One region of the Pseudoalteromonas rubra genome, then DNA from elsewhere that is predicted to be linked to it. Evidence: predicted binding sites of a transcription regulator. Region 1 holds the regulator's gene; the other holds the start of a gene.

Region 1 (9,600 bases):
GATGATTTTATTGCCCGTGAGTGCCGACTACCTGGTCGACGCAGCCGTCGACATTGCAAAATACTTTGGCATGAGCGACCTGCTGATCGGCCTGACGATTATCGCCATTGGAACCAGTTTACCAGAGCTGGCCGCCTGTGTGGCCGGCGTGCTCAAAAATGAAGACGACCTGGTACTGGGTAATATTATTGGTTCAAACATCTTTAATATTCTGGCGGTGTTATCTATTGCGGGGATCCTGAATCCGGCAACACTGGACAGCAATATTGCAAACCGGGATATCTATGTCATGCTCGGTGCAACAGCCGCGCTGGTGCTGATGAGTCTCAGCCTCAAAGGGCACCGTCAAATTAACCGTGTTGAAGGCGGGCTACTCCTTGGTGCATTCTGTGGTTATATGTACTTTATTATTTAAGGGTTCAGCATGAGCACGCACAATTTTATTGATTCAGCCAAACAGGTACTAGAAATCGAACAACAAGCGATTGTCGAAATTGCCCAGTATGTTGATGCACGATTTTCTGCTGCCTGTGAACTCATGTTGCAATGCCGTGGTCGAATCATAGTGATCGGCATGGGTAAGTCAGGTCATATTGGCAATAAAATAGCGGCGACACTGGCCAGCACGGGCACACCAGCATTTTTTGTTCACCCTGGTGAAGCGAGTCATGGTGATTTAGGCATGATCACAGCTGATGATGTAGTATTGCTGATCTCTAACTCAGGTGAGACGCACGAAGTATTGGCCATCGTGCCGGTAATCAAACGCATTGGCGCACAAATCATCAGCATGACCGGTAATCCCGAGTCCAACATGGCAAAGCTGGCGGATATTCATTTGTGCATTAAAGTCTCCAAAGAAGCCTGCCCGTTAGGGCTTGCACCAACGGCCAGCACCACGGCCACTCTGGTCATGGGAGACGCCTTAGCTGTGGCACTGCTCGAAGCCCGCGGCTTCACGGCAGATGATTTTGCCTTGTCCCATCCTGGAGGCAGCCTGGGTAAGCGTCTGTTGCTGACACTGGCGGATGTAATGCATTCGGGCAATGCGGTGCCTGTTGTATCGCAAGGCTGCACGGTAACCGATGCCTTATTTGAGATGTCAGGCAAAGGCCTGGGCATGACCACCATCGTCGATGCACAGGGGCAGTTACAGGGCTTGTTCACAGATGGCGATTTACGCCGTATTATCGAGCAAAGACTGGATTTACACAGTACCCCGATAGACTCGGTCATGACAAAGCACTGTACTACAGCGACACAAGATATGTTGGCTGCTGAAGCGTTGCATATCATGGAGAAAAAACGTATTAATGGCCTGGTTGTCATTGATGAGCAAAATTGCCCAATCGGCGCGTTAAATATGCAGGATTTGCTGCGAGCAGGAGTATTATAAATGCTGTTTTCCGACCTATATCAACCCATCGACGATACCGTTGTACAAAAAGCGCAGGCGATTAAGCTGCTGATCTGCGACATCGATGGGGTATTTTCTGATGGCCGCATCTATTTGGGCAACCAGGGAGAGGAGCTAAAAGCATTTAATACCAAAGATGGTTTCGGCATTAAAGCCCTGATCAATGGCGGCGTTGAAGTGGCTGTGATCACGGGACGTCATTCACACATTGTTCAGCAGCGTATGACTAGCCTTAACGTTAAGCACATCTATCAGGGTATGGAAGACAAGTTGCAAGGCTATGCTGAGTTGAAAGACAAATTACAGCTGGCGGATCACGAGATTGCCTATATTGGCGATGATGCACCCGACTTACCTGTGATGCTCAAAGTCGGTCTGTCTGTGGCCGTGCAAGACGCTCACCCTATGGTAGTCCGCGCAGCCGATTACAAAACGCTGTTACCCGGCGGGTTTGGTGCTGTTCGAGAGCTGACTGACTTACTGTTGCTCTGCCAAGGCAAATCATTGGGTTATGAAGGCAGTAGCGTATGACCGTACTTCGCGCCTTATTGCTCGTTGTATTCAGCCTCACCATGTTATGGCTGTGGTATCCCTATTTAACACAATCGAGCCAGGTCGCGCCGCGCTCAGAAGAAGTGTTGGCCAAGCCAGATTATGTCGCTATCGATCTGAAGCAAACCAATTACGCAGAAAATGGACAGCTCAGTTATCAGATTACCGCAGACAGAATGGAACTCTATCAGGAGCTGGGGTTTAGCCACTTTACTGCGCCTATCTTTACACTGCACAACGATCAACAAAACTGGCAACTCAAAGCCAATGAAGCCACCTTATATGGTAACAATACCCTGATCTTGGAGGGTAAAGTACAAGCAACAAACCTGACGGCCGATGCCATGATAAAGCACATCAACGCCGATCACGTGCAAGTCGATATTAACGAAAAGCACATGCGCTCTGAACACCCGGTAGAAATTACCGGCCCAAACTTAACGATTTCAGGGAAAGGCTTAGTGGCCGATCTCAACACAGAAATCATTGAACTCATCAACCACACTGAAACAATTTATTATGAGCAATAAATTAACCTGTTCCCTGATCTTACTGTGCACTTTAAGTGCATTTCATCCTGCAGCTTATGCAGAAAATACAGCGGCTGATCAGGTCATTATCAGTTCGGGCACACAGCTGGCCCAGTTGCAAACCAATATTGGCGTGTTCGAAGAAAACGTCGAAATCATTCACGGTGACCGAAAAATTCTGGCCGATCGCCTCGAAGTACACCGCCGGGAAGAGCTGGGTAAAAATAAGCAACTGCTGGTTGCAACAGGCAGTCCGGCCATATTTCAGGAACACCAAGCGGATGGTACGTTATTGAAGGCCAGCGCCAAAGAAGTGCGCTATGATGTCGCAAATCGCATGCTCACCATCAAAGGCGGTGCTGAGATCAGTCAGGCAGGACAAAAAATCAGCGCGCAAACCATCGTTTATGATATGGAAAAGAAGCTGATCAGCGCACAGCGCGGGGAACAAGAGCAGAACCGCGTGAGAACCATTCTGTTACCTGAAAAAGAGAACCCCCAACAACCACAAGAGAAGGGTAATCCGTGAGTAAATTAACCGCCACCGCACTGGCCAAAAGTTATAAGGGCAGACAGGTTGTTAAAAACGTTGAGTTAAGTGTTGAAGCTGGCAGTATTGTTGGCCTCCTTGGCCCGAATGGCGCAGGTAAAACCACCACTTTTTATATGATTGTCGGCTTGGTGCCCAGCGATAAGGGCAGCATACACATTGACGAACAAGACATTACCTTATTACCAATGCACAGCCGGGCAAGACTTGGTATTGGTTACCTGCCACAAGAGTCCTCTATTTTTCGCAAGCTGACCGTCTATCAGAACCTGATGGCCATTTTAGAAACCCGTAAAGAGCTGAATAAAGAACAACGAGAAGTCATCCTCAATGAACTGTTAGATGAGTTTAATATCCAGCATATTCGCGACAGCCAAGGTATGGCTCTATCGGGCGGTGAACGACGCCGGGTAGAAATTGCCCGTGCCCTTGCGGCTGATCCAAAATTTATCTTATTAGATGAGCCTTTCGCTGGCGTTGATCCCATTTCAGTGTTAGATATAAAGAAAATTATAGAGCACCTGAAAAACCGTGGGATAGGCGTACTGATCACCGACCACAACGTGCGTGAAACGCTGGACGTCTGTGAGAAAGCTTATATAGTGTCACATGGTGAACTGATAGCAGCAGGCACCCCGGAACATGTTCTGGCCGATCAAACTGTGCGGGATGTCTACCTAGGTGAGCAATTCAGGCTATAGTTATAAAATTAGAAGTAAATAACAAAAAGGATTGTTAGAGATACATGAGGCAATCGCTACAGCTGCGCATGGGGCAGCAACTGACAATGACACCACAACTGCAGCAGGCTATTCGTCTGTTACAGTTGAGTACGCTAGATCTCCAACAAGAAATCCAAGAAGCGCTTGATAGCAACCCTTTGTTGGAAGTGGAAGAAGGTGAGTCTGAATCACAAGACAATGAAACTCAGTCCAAGTCGGATTCCGATTTGGAACAACCTACAACGAGTGACAACGACAGCTATGAAGAGGCGGCTGTCAGCGACTACGAACAAGACAGCGATGCTGCACTGAACAAAGACACCGTCAGCGACGATTTGGCAATGGACGTAACCTGGGACGAGTACATCAGTGCAGCCCCGGCAAGCAGTTCAGGCCCAATGCCGGAAGACGAAACCATTTACCAGGGTAAAACCACTGAAACATTGCAAGAGTACCTGATGTGGCAGCTGGAACTGACGCCTTTTAGTCCAACAGACAGAGCCATTGCCCTTGCAATTGTAGAAGCGGTTGACGATGCAGGCCTATTGACCATCAGCTGTGAAGACATCGTCGAAAGCATAAATCAAGACAACGATGAAGAGCCGATTGAGCAGGATGAAGTAGAAGCCGTACTGAAACGGATCCAATTATTTGATCCTGTAGGGATTGCGGCACGCAGCCTGCAAGAATGCCTGTGCATTCAGCTCAACCAGTTTGACCCAAACACCCCCTGGCTTGCACAGACCAAAGAAATCCTGACTGAGCACATCGAGCTGTTAGCCAGCCGGGATTACCGCACTTTGATGAAAAAAACCAAACTCAAAGAAGCGGATCTGAAAGAAGTAATGACCCTGATCCACGGCCTAAACCCAAAGCCCGCCGCCAGCATAGTGCAGGAAGAAGCTGACTATGTGATCCCGGATGTGTCGGTTAAAAAAGTGAAAGGCCGCTGGGTTGTTGAACTCAATCCCGATTCAATGCCAAAAATTAGAGTGAATGACCACTACGCTGCGATGTCCCGTTCAGTCAAGTCGAGCACAGACAGTCAGTTTATTCGTTCACACCTGCAAGAGGCAAAATGGTTCATCAAGAGCCTGGAAAGCCGCAATGAAACTTTATTAAAAGTTACTAATTGCATTGTGCAACAACAACAGGCATTCTTTGAACATGGCCCCGAGGCAATGAAGCCGATGGTACTGAATGATGTGGCCGAAATGGTCGACATGCATGAGTCCACGATTTCACGTGTAACAACGCAAAAGTATATGCACACGCCACGCGGTATCTATGAGTTGAAGTATTTCTTCTCAAGCCATGTCAGCACTGAAAACGGAGGAGAATGCTCTTCGACTGCAATCAGAGCATTGATCAAAAAGCTAATTGCCGCGGAAAACACTGCTAAGCCATTGAGTGACAGCAAGATTGCGGATGTATTGGCAGATCAAGGGATCAAAGTGGCTAGACGTACAATTGCCAAATACCGAGAGTCTTTGGCTATCCCACCGTCCAATCAGCGTAAAAGCCTGATTTAGACGTAACTACAGAAGGAAAATGCTTATGCAACTAAATTTAACTGGTCGACATGTAGAAATCACCGATTCGTTAAGAGACTATGTAACAAACAAGTTTGCGAAGCTAGAAAGGCACTTTGATCACATCAATAATGTGCATGTTATCCTAGATGTCGAAAAGCTCATCCAAAAAGCAGAAGCCACATTACATGTGAACGGGGGAGAAATTTTTGCCTCAACCGAACACCGGGATATGTATGCCGCAATAGACGGACTTATCGATAAGCTTGATCGCCAGGTGATCAAGCACAAAGAGAAGCTAACTCGACACTAATCATGAAACTAAGCTCATTGATTTCACAGGACTGCAGCAAAGCTGCGGTCCTTTTTAATAGTAAGAAACGTATTTTAGAGTACATCAGTGAGTTGGCTCACAGCCAGCTTCCAGACAGTAATGCCCATGATATCCTTGATGCACTATTGAGCCGCGAAAAACTCGGGAGTACGGGGATAGGAAAAGGGATCGCACTGCCCCATGGCCGCATGTCAGGCATAGATAAAGTGGTTGCTATGCTGCTTGTTAATCAGCAAGGCATTGCCTTTGATGCCATTGACAATCAACCCGTCGACATTTTTGTGGCACTCATCGTACCCGAGGGAGAAAATCAACAACATTTGCAGACCTTAGCAACGATCGCTGATAAACTTAAGAACAAGGTGTTTTGTAAACGTATCAGACAAGCTCACAATGATCAGGAGTTATTCTCGATAATTGAAGAGTTTGACAACTAACGGAGAGTTTCTGTGCAGTTAATTATTGTCAGTGGTCGTTCTGGCTCAGGAAAATCGGTCGCTCTGCGCGTTCTGGAAGACTTGGGTTATTACTGCGCCGATAATATCCCGGTCAACTTGCTGCCCGCATTAGTGCGCAGTGTGTCAGACAGCTATGATAAAATTGCTGTGAGCGTTGACGTACGTAACCTGCCAAAAGATCAGCAAGAGCTCGACGATATTTTGGAATACCTACCCGGATTTGCAGAACCCAATATATTCTATCTGGACAGCGAAGATCAGATCCTGATCCGTCGCTTTTCAGAAACACGCCGCCTACATCCGCTGTCGCTGGCAGATCTGTCATTGGACAAAGCAATTAAAAAAGAAAAAGAACTGCTTGACCCACTTATCCGCCGCGCTAATATCACCATTGATACCACAGACATGAGTATCCACCAGCTGGCAGAGCGTATCCGGGAAAAGATCCTCGGTAAAAAAGACAAGCAATTAATCATCACCTTTGAGTCCTTTGGTTTTAAACATGGTATTCCAAAAGAAGCCGATTACGTGTTTGATGCGCGCTTTTTGCCGAACCCACACTGGGAACCAGAACTTAAGCCCCTAACCGGTTTAGATAAACCTGTTATTGACTACCTGTCTAGCCACAGCTTAGTGCAAAAATTTACCTGGCAGATCCAGACCTTTGTGCAAACCTGGCTGCCACACCTTGAGCGCAATAACCGCAGCTACCTGACCATTTCGATTGGCTGTACTGGTGGACAGCACCGCTCCGTGTATCTTGCTCAAACGTTAGGTGAGCGTTTTGCCCGTACCCACAGTAATGTGAAGATCCATCACCGCGAACAAGAAAAATGACACAACGCTTTGAAGATACCTTTCTGATCCAGAATAAACTGGGTCTACATGCTCGTGCAGCCAGTGTGCTGGCAGAACTTTCCGCACAGTTCGATGCCAATATCACCCTGTTTCAGGGCAGTAAAGAAGCAGAGGGTGACAGTGTGCTGGCTTTATTGCTGCTGGAAAGTAGTCAGGGTAAAGAGATCAAAGTTGTCTGCGAAGGCCCGGATGCAGAGCGTGCGTTACATGCCATTGGTAGCCTTATTGCCGATAAGTTTAACGAATCAGAGTAGCACCTCTTCACTTTCTCCTATTTTCCAGACACAAAACCTCCGCTTCCTGACGGTTACCTTGGCTTTTTTTAGATATACCAATTGATATTAAAACAGCTATAATTATCATAAGCCTATAATCAATGCGCCGTATACTCATGACAAGCCTACTTGTCGACTATCCAACCTGGGATGCCTATGCCTGAAGCTTTTGAACAAGACTATACACTGGAGCTATTACAACAAGTTACGAATGCCCTTAACAGTGGTCAGTTTGTTCAAGTCAGGCGCACCTTAGCCGAGATTCCGCCCTGCGACACCTCATTATTGCTGGAGTCCTCCCCACATAAAATAAGAACCCTACTATGGCAATTAGTCGACCCAGATATACAGGGGGACGTACTCGAAGAGCTGTCTGAAGATGTGAGACTCAGCATCATCGCCAAAATGGAGCCCGAGCTGATCGCTGCGGCAACGGAAGACATGGATGATGATGATCTCGGTGAAGTCCTGAGAAGTTTGCCAGATCCCGTCTATCAGGATGTTATTGGTGCCATGGACTCGCAAGACAGAGCCCGAGCAACCCAGGCTCTGTCTTATGTCGAGCATTCCGCAGGCGCATTGATGAACACAGATACAGTGACGATCCGCCCGGATGTGTCACTGGATGTTGTGTTGCGTTATCTGCGCCTCAAAGGGGAGCTCCCGGACGGTACCGATGACCTGTACGTGGTGGACAAAGACAATTGCTTTTTAGGCTCTCTGCCGATCAGTGTGCTGTTAACCAGTCAGCCAGACAAACTGGTTAACGAGTTGATGAATGAAGAACGTGAAACCATTCCCATCTCAATGGACGAAAGCGATGTCGCTCAGTTGTTTGAACGGCATAACTGGATCTCTGCACCGGTCGTAGACGACAACGCACATTTGCTGGGACGTATCACCATCGATGACATCGTTGATGTTATTCGTGAGGACGCCGAACACAGCCTGATGAGTATGGCCGGTCTCGACGATGAAGAAGATACCTTTGCGCCGGTCTGGAAAAGTAGTCGTCGCCGTTCAATCTGGCTGGGGATCAACCTGCTTACAGCGCTGATGGCCGCTTTCGTTGCCAGCTTTTTCGAAGGCACCTTAGATATTTTACCGATACTCGCAGTATTGAATGGCATAGTCCCCAGCATGGGAGGAGTGGCCGGCAGTCAAACCCTGACTTTGGTGATCCGTGGTATTGCGCTGGGGCACGTGAACGCCACTAACCAGCGCTTCTTGCTGGGTAAAGAGCTGGCCATTGGTGCCTTGAATGGGTTGCTCTGGTCGTTGTTGATTGCGGGTGTAATAGCCCTTTGGCAATGGGACTTTGTACTCGGGGGCGTGATTGCCTTCGCGATGTTTATGAACCTGGTTGCAGCGGGTATAGCAGGCGCCAGTATCCCGCTCATACTAAAAAGAATGAATATCGACCCAGCACTGGCAGGCAGTGTTGTACTGACCACAGTCACCGACATCGTAGGCATTTTTGCCTTCCTCGGCACTGCAACCTGGCTGCTTGTCTAAGCAGCCAAACGCATCAAACTATGGGTTACTGACCTGCAATTTGCATATTCTCTATCAGTACCGAGCCAGTTTGCACAGCACCGCGGGTTTCAATATCTCCCCCAATGGCCTGAATTGACTTAAACATATCCTTAAGGTTGCCGGCAATGGTGATCTCACTGACCGGATATTGGATCTCTCCATTTTCTACCCAGAAACCGGCAGCGCCGCGTGAGTAGTCACCGGTTACTGTATTAACTCCCTGCCCCATTAGCTCAGTCACTAATAAGCCACGCCCCATGGTCCGCAGCAACGCGGCCAGGTCCGGCTCGGTTGCCTGTACCAGCCAGTTGTGGATCCCACCGGCATGGCCCGTACTGCGCATACCCAGGCGTCTGGCTGCGTAGCTTGGCAACAGATAGGTCTCAAGTACACCTCCTTTGATGATATCACGCTCAGTGGTCCGTACGCCTTCTGCGTCAAACGGGCTTGATGCCAGTGCCTGCAACAAATGTGGCTGCTCTTTGATCGACACACAAGACGAAAAAACGTCAGTGCCCAAACTATCCAGCAAAAAACTCGACTTGCGATACAAAGCACCACCACCAATGGCTGATACCAGATGCCCAAACAGGCTATTGGCAATGTCAGCACGAAATACGACCGGTACCCGCATGGTTTCCAGCTTCCGACTGTTTAATTTAGCCAGCGTCGATTCTGCAGCCTCTATGCCCACCGCTTTGGCATCTCTCAACTGCGTATGCACACGTGTAATGGAATAAGCATTATCTCGTTGCATCACCCCATTTTCTTCGCCAATCACCATAGTGCTTAAGGTGTGTCGGGTACGTGGAAACCCGGCCAAAAAACCATGGCTG
Region 2 (9,600 bases), 1.1 Mb from region 1:
CGTGTCACTACAGTTTCACCTTCTGTCAAAGGCTGTGGCTGAGACACATTCATTTGTTCAGCAATGGTCACCGTCAATCCACCATGCGTAATCGCAGCTGGCTGCAGTTTCACTTCTTTGCCAATAACAATGGTACCTGTGCGTGAGTTAACGATAATCTTGGCTGACGTATCTGCTGGCGTGAACTCCAGGTTTTCCAGAGTCGACAAATAAGCAACACGCTGAGAAGGATCGCGAGGTGCAATGACTCGCACAGAAGCAGCATCCATAGCTTGCGCACTTTGTGGGCCAACCAGATCATTAATTGTATCGGCCAAACGCTTAGCGGTTGTAAAGTCGGGCCGATTCAGATTAAAAGTGATGTGATCTCCCTGAGTGAACGGGCTTCTGACTGCACGTTCAACTGTACCACCATTTGGAATACGACCAACCGTTGGCGTGTTAATGACGACCCGGCTGCCGTCTAGCCCCTCGGCACCCAAACCACCCACAATCATGCTGCCCTGAGCGATCGCATACACATTGCCATCCACACCTTTAAGGAAAGTTTGCAGCAAAGTCCCGCCACGCAAACTGCCTGCACTACCGATAGATGACACAGTGACGTCAATAGTTTGACCAGGTTTCACAAAGGCTGGTAACTCTGCGTGAACAGCCACTGCTGCCACATTCTTAATTTTCGGCTTAAGGTTTGCCGGCATGGTAATGCCAAAGCTGTTTAACATGCCCTTGAAGCTTTGCTCTGTAAAGCGAGTTTGCTCCCCTGTACCCGGTAAGCCCACTACCAGACCATAACCAACTAGTTGGTTTGAACGAACTCCCTCAACCATAGTCACGTCTTTGATACGCTCTGCTTGCGCAAACTGGCTGCCGATAAGTGCCATGGTTAGCACGAGCACATTAAATAATTTCATAGTTTGCTTCCTCAAAATGGCATAATGGCGCTCATAAAGAACTTAGTCAGCCAACCTGCACTCTGCACTTCCTGCGTATCGCCTTTACCTGAGTACTGAATACGCGCATTAGCAATACGATTTGACTCTACCGTATTATCGGCATTCACATCCTGCGGTCTGACGAGTCCTTCGAGACGAATAAACTCTTCTCCAGTATTCAGTGTCAGCCACTTTTCACCTCGGATCACCAGATTACCATTTGGCAAAACCCGCATCACGTTAACTGAGATATTACCAATCAGGCTGTTTGACTGATTGGCCTGCGCATCACCCTGAAATGACGAATTCGAGCCTGCATCCAGCTGAATACTTTTGTTCCCCCAGTTGACCGCCGCGCCGCCTAAACCCAGTATAGGGTCTATTTCCACTTCACTGTCTTTATCCAGCTTAGAATTGGCCGCTTTTGAAGCCTGAGTCGACTCTCGTAGCACTACCGTAATGATATCGCCGGTGCGAAGCGCCTTTTTATCTGAGTACAGATCGTTGGCATAAGCGTTGAACAGCGATCCTGTTGGCACGACTGGCGCCGCTTCTGCTTCCGGATACATGGGCGCGTAGTAAGGATCGTCCCGCTTAACATCTTTATTTTGCGTTGTTGTACAGCCACTGAGTGCTATACAGCCTGCCGCTAACAGGCCAAGTGTACATAACTTGTCCATACTACCCCCAATCTTTTAAAGCTGCTGATTAATGTAACTAAGCATCTCATCAACTGACTTAATTACTTTCGAGTTCATCTCGTAAACCCGTTGTGTTTCAATCAGATTGACCAGCTCTTCGGTGACATTAACGTTTGAAGTTTCCAACGCCCCCTGAACAATAGAACCAAGTCCTTCAACACCCGGGTTCCCCTGCACTGGCGCACCGCTAACGGCAGTTTCGGTGTAAAGGTTCTGACCAATTGGTTCAAGACCAGACGGGTTAATAAAATCACTTATAACCAGCTGACCGATTACCGTATTAGCCGCTTCCCCCTGGATACTGACAGAAACTTCACCATCCTGAGAAATAGTGATGGAATTTGCATTGTCCGGAACGTTCATTTCAGGTTGTACCGGAAAGCCCGCACCTGAGGTAACAATCCGCCCCTCTTCATCAGTGGTAAACTGGCCGTTTCGCGTGTACGCAATGGTGCCGTCAGGCATTTGAATTTCGAAGAAACCCGGCCCCTGAACCATCCAGTCCAGTGAGTTCTCTGTGCTCAGCATATTGCCTTGCGAAAAGTTTTTCTGGTTTGCCACCACCTTGGCACCCGCACCCAGCATCAAGCCCGATGGGAGCTCGGTATCCTGAGAAGAACGGCCGCCTGGTTGGTTAATATTTTGATAGAGTAAGTCTTCAAATATTGCGCGGCTTTTCTTGTAGCCAACGGTACTGGCATTCGCCAGGTTATTTGAAATCACCGAAATATCAGTTTGCTGGGCATCTAGGCCGGTTTTACTGATCCATAATGCTGGGTTCATAATCTATACCTCACTCTCTTAAACGATACGCAGGAGCGAAGTGTGTCGCTCGTCAATTTCTTCAGCTGTTTTCATCAGTTTCATCTGCATTTCAAACTGACGCTGAAGGTTTACCATGTCTACCATTTCGTGAACCGGGTTCACGTTAGACATTTCTAAATAGCCACTCATTACTTTGGCGGTAGGAGAAATTTCACAAAATCCACATACACCGTCTTCGAGCAACTCCTCTTTTGGTCTGAACAAACCATCATTACCTTTTTCAAGTTTGCTATTGTCTGCGCTAATAATTTTTAACCGGTCGACCACTTCTAAAAAGTTGGCAGGTGCTCCCTGAGGACGCACCTGAATTGAGCCATCATCACTGAACACAACCTTTTCTACTGGCAGTGGTAATATGATGGGCCCGCCTTCGCCAATAATTTGACGACCATGGCTGGTAACCAATGCGCCGTCTGCGGTGATGTTCAGTGTGCCAACTTTCGTATAAGCCTCATCTCCTGCAGCGTCTACCACGCTTATCCAGGATTTCTCATCGACCGCAATATCCAGGTCCCGACCAGTTTCAGTAATGGCCCCACCTGTCATCATGGTGCCCGGGCGCTCCTGCATCGCAAACACTCGGGTCGGTAGCCCTTCGCCAAATGCCTGCATTGAACGAGCCTGTGCAAAATCAGCCTTGAACCCGGTAGTATTGGCGTTAGCCAGGTTATTTGCCTTCAGCCCGACACCAATCAGGTTTTGTTTGGCGCCTGACATAGCGACATACAGCATTTTATCCATGGGAACGACCTAAAAATTGTTCAATCTATACTGAATAAAGCAATATAGATGCCAAGATGATCGTCAAGAAAATAAAAAGGCCGCTAAATGCGGCCTTAAGAGGTGATTGGATTTGATTATCGGATCTGCAGGATGTTCTGCTGAAGTGTTGAGTTGACCTCCAGTGCCCGCGAGTTCGCCTGGAAGTTTCGCTGTGCACTGATCAAATCTACCAGCTCATTTGTTAAGTTAACATTGGACTGCTCCAATGCTGAGGAGTTGATCGAACCCAGTGTTCCTGAGCCTGGCTCCCCCGCAATAGGCTCACCTGATGTCAAACTCTTTTTCCATCCGGTATTGCCCACTTGCTGTAACCCCTGGGAGTTAGAAAAACGCACCATGGCAACCTGACCTAAATATGTTGAATCACCATTACTGTATGATGCAACAATTTTACCGTCACTGCCGATGTCAATCCCAGCCAACCGGCCCGTTGTGGCACCATCCTGTTCAAGCGCTTTAACCTCAAAACGGCTAGCGAACTGTGTAGGCAGTTTGTTTGAGGTGTTTGCCTCATCGCGCCAGTTCATTTCCACGTTACTAGGGAATGTTGCGCCATTTGTTAACAGGTTAGATAAACCTGCACCTGCACCCGCTGGAATTGCAAACGAGTTAAAAGTTGTGCCAGTGTTAGGCACCTGAGGGTCACCCGTCGTTAATGGCAGACCATTTTGGTCAAATTGGAACTCAGTTATCGGCTCTAGTGGTGCACCACTGGCTCCTGCTGTATTAAACTGTGTACCGTCCAGCGTTGCATACACCTGCCACTCATTTGGGTTAGTAGCAGGATCTTCTTTTACAAAATAAAGCTGCAAAATGTGAGGTTCACCCAAGCTATCGTAAATCGTCGTTGAAGTAGAACTGTTGTAAGTTGCACTTTCTGTTGGGTCAAATGCCAGCGTGGGTGCAGAAGCACGGGAGTCCAGATTGAAAGACGAGTACACACTGGTGGTTGCACGTGGTGAACCAGAGGCATCTGGAATTTGCAGTGCTGATGATGTACTCAAACTGATTGAAGTCGTATCACCAGTGCTTGGGTCAACAGGAAAGCCTTGCAAGAAGTTACCCTGTGCATCAACGATAAAGTTGTCTTTGTTGAGTTTAAAGGCACCTGCACGGGAATAAGTGAAGTCCTGAGCCCCCAACTCTTCACTCAACGCAAAATAACCTTCACCGGTAATCGCCAAGTCCAGCGAGTTCTGAGTAAAATTCAGAGACCCTTGGTGAAACTGCTGCGCAACCATAGTGGTTTGTACACCATCACCATTCTTTGTCTTACCGGCGCTAAAAACGGAAGATGCATAAACGGATGCAAATTCAGCACGCGATTCTTTAAAGCCCGTCGTGTTAACGTTAGCAATGTTGTTAGCTGTGGTATCCAGGTCTTTCTGAGCCGCAGCTAAACCAGTTAATGCAATATTGAAACTCATACTCTCACCTCTTGCGATTAAGGTTAAATCTTTTTATTTAGGCTAATTCCGCGACGTCAGTAAGCCGCACGGCACCCGCTTTAGTGTTGATAACGATGCCGCTTGCACCATTGACATTGACGCTTTCAATATTTCTGAAAGTCGCAGTAGGCAAGGCTGTAAACTTACCGTTTACGGAGCCCTCGGCCTTTATTGTGTAATCTCCGGGCGGTAACATATCACCATCGGTGTTTTTGCCATCCCAATCAAAGCGAACTGCCCCAGCATTTTGATCTTTGAGATCTATGGTTCTTACCAGCTCGTTTTTGTCGTTAAGAATACTGACCGTCAGTTTCTCTACAGGCTCAGTCACAATAATTGAACCACGCGACTGCATGTCCGGGCCGTGCTCAATTGTGTCTGACTCCAGAAGCGCTTTCTTGCCGATCAAAGTTGACGCCTGCAAAGCAGAATTCGAGGTCATAGAATCAGCCAATGATTCAAACTTCGTGTTTAGGTCAGAAATACCCTCGGCCATGGTGAAGTTTGTCATTTGTGCAATCATCTGATCATTATCAGCCGGTTTACTCGGGTCCTGATAAGACAACTGCTGAGTCAATAACGCAAAGAAATCCTCCTGCTTCAACTCATCATTCTTTTCTGTCGGAACCTGCTTGTCAGGCCAACGCAATGAATCGACATAGGTCGAGGTTGCTGAATTGACTTCGTTACTCATTGGCTATACTCCCACTTAGCGCTGACCAAGTTGCAAGGTTTTACTAAGCATCTGCTTAGCGGCATCCGCTACCTGAACATTCGTTTGGTACGAACGCGATGCAGAGATCATGTTTGTCATCTCTTCAACCACATTCACATTTGGCTTATAGATGTACCCGTCTTTGTCAGCACTTGGATGGTTGGGGTTGTACTCAACCTGTAGTGGTTTATCGCTTTCTACGATCCCCAGTACTTTCACTCCAACCGAAGACCCCATAGTATTCGGATGAGCTGCCGCAGCCTTGTTTAACTCTGCGGCGAAAACTGGGTGCCTAGCTCTATACACCTTATCCTGACTAGAACTGACGCTGTTTGCGTTGGAAATATTACTGGCGGTCGTGTTCAAACGGACGTTCTGGGCGCTCATGCCTGAACCCGCTATATCAAAAACATTATATAAACTCATGATTAGCCACCTTGACCACTCAGGGCTTTTTTCAGCCCTTTAAATTTACCAGACAAAAAATTCAAACTAGCTTGGTACTCTAATGCATTTTGTACATACAAGTTTCGTTCCACTTGTATATCCACTGAGTTACCATCACCTGTATCTGCTTGATTTGGCGTACGATATTGTTCAATACCATTATTTAACTGAGTCCCACCACTAAGATGATTCTCATTGGTTCTGACCATCTTATTGCCGCTTAGCTGTGCCGATTTTGCCGCTTTAAAAGCCTGGCCAAAGTCGATATCCTTAGCTTTATATCCAGGGGTATCAGCATTGGCTATGTTGCTTGCTAAAATTTCAGCACGCTGAGAGCGGATCAGCATAGTGTGGGGGTGAACCCCCAACGCTTTATCAAAACTAATTGCCATAACCCGACTCCAAAAAATTGACTTGATGAGATAAAAGCAAGAATGAGGCCAATATTTAAGTGGCGGAAAATTGCCGCATTGCCGATACAACCAGTAGAAGATATCTAGTAAAAAACTGAGTCATAACAAATCTAAATTTCTTTATATTAATCAAAAATTTATAAACCTCACTTGTAGCCAAACCTAAAGGGTAAATCCGGCTGCGCCTTTTACGATATAGGATACCATCAGAGAAAGTAGTGGGATTACAGCCGAGGAAAGTACTGCCTCTTGAACGCCAGAAATCAGGCATTGCGCTGCACGAGCAAAATACCCAAAAGCCTATAACCCAATACAGCAGGCCCTTTTACCTTTATAGCGCAATTAAAGATCACCAGCCCAGCTGGTGACGTGAGCTGAATTTGATCATTGAGCAACTGGTTAACAGGTTCATTTGCACTTTAAACCAGCCAGAAATACTAGTTACCACATCCTCCCGTCTTAAAAAGCGACGTATTAATGCCCCTCAATGTGCTCAGCCAATTAACCTCAGGAGAGTACAGAGTCGTTATGATAGCGGTTTCATAATCAATATGTTATTACCCAGTGAAGGCCAATAAAGTGCAATTCTGGAGGGGTGCTGGGAGCTGCATCGAGTATGTGAAGAATGGTCGATATCACCGGTCTTGCTTATAATGAATGTCAGGCGTAATGATAAAAAACATTGCCAAAAGCGAAAACCAACTGTGCATTTTTTAATCAATCCAATGATTAATCTTTGCAAGGAAAAAACGATGAAGCTGAAACTCAATAAAAAGCAGGTCAAAAGCTTATCTGCAGACTTAAAAACAGTACTGAACTGGTAACACCTCAGATCTGTGGTGCTTTGCCACCTCCGAGTCATTTCTGTGACAGTGAGAATTGCACGCCCACTTCTATGCTTCCATGCATGACTTACTACTGTATTTAACCGCTCGCTGCCATTAGACACTCAGAAACAACCTCAGGCGAAACATGCATAGGAGTGAAAACTCATCTGGGTGGATATCGATGATACTGCACTTGTGCACTTCCCCGATAATGTATACTTGATTGTCTTGTTTAAAATAATTTGACGAAGTGCCTTACCATGATCGCCGGACCGTAGTGCTTTTCAAATTTACTGTTTGACCTGTTAGTAATTCCCGCATCAAATGTGGGATGACGGTGGTGTGCGCTTTATGAGCGGGCAGTTATACAACTTTTTAAATCGCACATAGCAAAAAAGAGCCCTCCACAAAGAAATGTCTCCAAAGGTTGCTAGATACCAACTTCATGGATGAATAGGCGATGCTATTCTATCTACGGCTTCCTCGGCACGTTTTTAAATCGTACATAACAAAAAACCCGCTGCATTGCTGCAACGGGTTTGACGTACATGGACGTACGAATGTCGATAAGATTCATGGATGAATGTCTTTCATCGACCTTTTATTAGGCCCTGGCGATGTCCTACTTTCACATGGGTGAATTGCGACCGAAGCACCGCTTCGCTGCGCAATGAACGCGAGGTATGGACGCCAATAACACGCGTTACGCGCCGGGAGCCCCCCACAGGGAAGTGTCCCCAAAGACTGCTAGTACCAGCTTCATGGATGAATAGGCGACAACGCCATTCTATCTACAGCTTCTTTAAATTACTCCAAACGCAAAAAAGCCCGACTCTTTCGAATCGGGCTTTGATGTACAAGGAAGTACGAATGTCGATGAGATTCATGGATGAATGTCTTTCATCGACCTTTTATTAGGTCCTGGCAATGTCCTACTTTCACATGGGTGAATTGTGACCGAAGCACAGCTTCGCAGCGCAATGAACGCGAGGTATGGACGCCGATAACACGCGTTACGCGCCGGGAGCCCTCCACAAGGAAGTGTGTCCAAAGGTTGCTAGATACCAACTTCATGGATGATTAAACAACACCGCTTTTTCTACAACTTTTTAAATCGCACATAGCAAAAAACCCGCTGCATTGCTGCAACGGGTTTCTTTTATTAGGCCCTGGCGATGTCCTACTTTCACATGGGAAACCCCACACTATCATCGGCGCTATTTCGTTTCACTACTGAGTTCGGCATGGGGTCAGGTGGTTCCAAAATGCTATGTTCACCAGGAAATTCTGTGTGCAAGATGTTTATCAACATCTCACTAAAATCTGGAAAAGCGTATTAAATTCTTATCGTCTACTTTATTTCTTAACTTCTAACAAACAAAACCACTTTGGCGTTGTATGGTTAAGCCTCACGGGTAATTAGTACGAGTTAGCTCAATGGCTCACACCACTTCCACATCTCGCCTATCAACGTTGTAGTCTTCAACGGCCCTTCAGTTAACTTATAGTTAAAGTGAGAACTCATCTCGAGGCTCGCTTCCCGCTTAGATGCTTTCAGCGGTTATCGATTCCGAACGTAGCTACCGGGCAATGCCATTGGCATGACAACCCGAACACCAGCGGTTCGTCCACTCCGGTCCTCTCGTACTAGGAGCAGCCCCTCTCAATTCTCAAACGCCCACGGCAGATAGGGACCGAACTGTCTCACGACGTTCTAAACCCAGCTCGCGTACCACTTTAAATGGCGAACAGCCATACCCTTGGGACCGACTTCAGCCCCAGGATGTGATGAGCCGACATCGAGGTGCCAAACACCGCCGTCGATATGAACTCTTGGGCGGTATCAGCCTGTTATCCCCGGAGTACCTTTTATCCGTTGAGCGATGGCCCTTCCATTCAGAACCACCGGATCACTATGACCTACTTTCGTACCTGCTCGACGTGTCTGTCTCGCAGTTAAGCTGGCTTCTACCATTACACTAACCGTACGATGTCCGACCGTACTTAGCCAACCTTCGTGCTCCTCCGTTACTCTTTGGGAGGAGACCGCCCCAGTCAAACTACCCACCAGGCACTGTCCTCAATCCCGATCAGGGACCTAAGTTAGAACATCAACACTACAAGGGTGGTATTTCAAGGACGGCTCCACGCAATCTAGCGACTGCGCTTCAAAGCCTCCCACCTATCCTACACATGTAGGGTCAATGTTCAGTGCCAAGCTGTAGTAAAGGTTCACGGGGTCTTTCCGTCTAGCCGCGGGTACACAGCATCTTCACTGCGATTTCAATTTCACTGAGTCTCGGGTGGAGACAGCGTGGCCATGGTTACACCATTCGTGCAGGTCGGAACTTACCCGACAAGGAATTTCGCTACCTTAGGACCGTTATAGTTACGGCCGCCGTTTACCGGGGCTTCGATCAAGAGCTTCGCCTAAGCTAACCCCATCAATTAACCTTCCGGCACCGGGCAGGTGTCACACCGTATACGTCATCTTACGATTTTGCAC

What was found. Region 1 encodes sigma-54, which starts transcription at its own class of promoters, with help from an activator protein. Its sites were predicted from a motif close to GTTGGCACGNNNNTNGNNT; they were not measured.
Region 2: a site for sigma-54 is predicted at 3,240-3,258, ahead of AT705_RS18470 (flagellar basal body rod protein FlgF). Genes of this name have one in related genera too.

Annotation. Positions count from the first base shown of each region.
Region 1 is NZ_CP013611.1:3,214,537-3,224,136, reverse strand. Features, by position in the region: gene AT705_RS14055 (calcium/sodium antiporter) at 1-415, shown strand, start outside; gene AT705_RS14050 (KpsF/GutQ family sugar-phosphate isomerase) at 425-1,396, shown strand; gene kdsC (3-deoxy-manno-octulosonate-8-phosphatase KdsC) at 1,397-1,948, shown strand; gene lptC (LPS export ABC transporter periplasmic protein LptC) at 1,945-2,499, shown strand; gene lptA (lipopolysaccharide transport periplasmic protein LptA) at 2,489-3,028, shown strand; gene lptB (LPS export ABC transporter ATP-binding protein) at 3,025-3,750, shown strand; gene AT705_RS14025 (RNA polymerase factor sigma-54) at 3,795-5,303, shown strand; gene hpf (ribosome hibernation promoting factor) at 5,329-5,616, shown strand; gene AT705_RS14015 (PTS sugar transporter subunit IIA) at 5,619-6,074, shown strand; gene rapZ (RNase adapter RapZ) at 6,087-6,932, shown strand; gene AT705_RS14005 (HPr family phosphocarrier protein) at 6,929-7,207, shown strand; gene mgtE (magnesium transporter) at 7,385-8,743, shown strand; gene pmbA (metalloprotease PmbA) at 8,769-9,600, opposite strand, start outside.
Region 2 is NZ_CP013611.1:4,307,999-4,317,598, reverse strand. Features, by position in the region: gene AT705_RS18485 (flagellar basal body P-ring protein FlgI) at 1-914, opposite strand, end outside; gene flgH (flagellar basal body L-ring protein FlgH) at 926-1,615, opposite strand; gene flgG (flagellar basal-body rod protein FlgG) at 1,631-2,419, opposite strand; gene AT705_RS18470 (flagellar basal body rod protein FlgF) at 2,438-3,202, opposite strand; gene flgE (flagellar hook protein FlgE) at 3,319-4,671, opposite strand; gene AT705_RS18460 (flagellar hook assembly protein FlgD) at 4,709-5,386, opposite strand; gene flgC (flagellar basal body rod protein FlgC) at 5,402-5,833, opposite strand; gene flgB (flagellar basal body rod protein FlgB) at 5,836-6,246, opposite strand; rRNA gene rrf (5S ribosomal RNA) at 8,262-8,376, opposite strand; rRNA gene AT705_RS18440 (23S ribosomal RNA) at 8,493-9,600, opposite strand, start outside.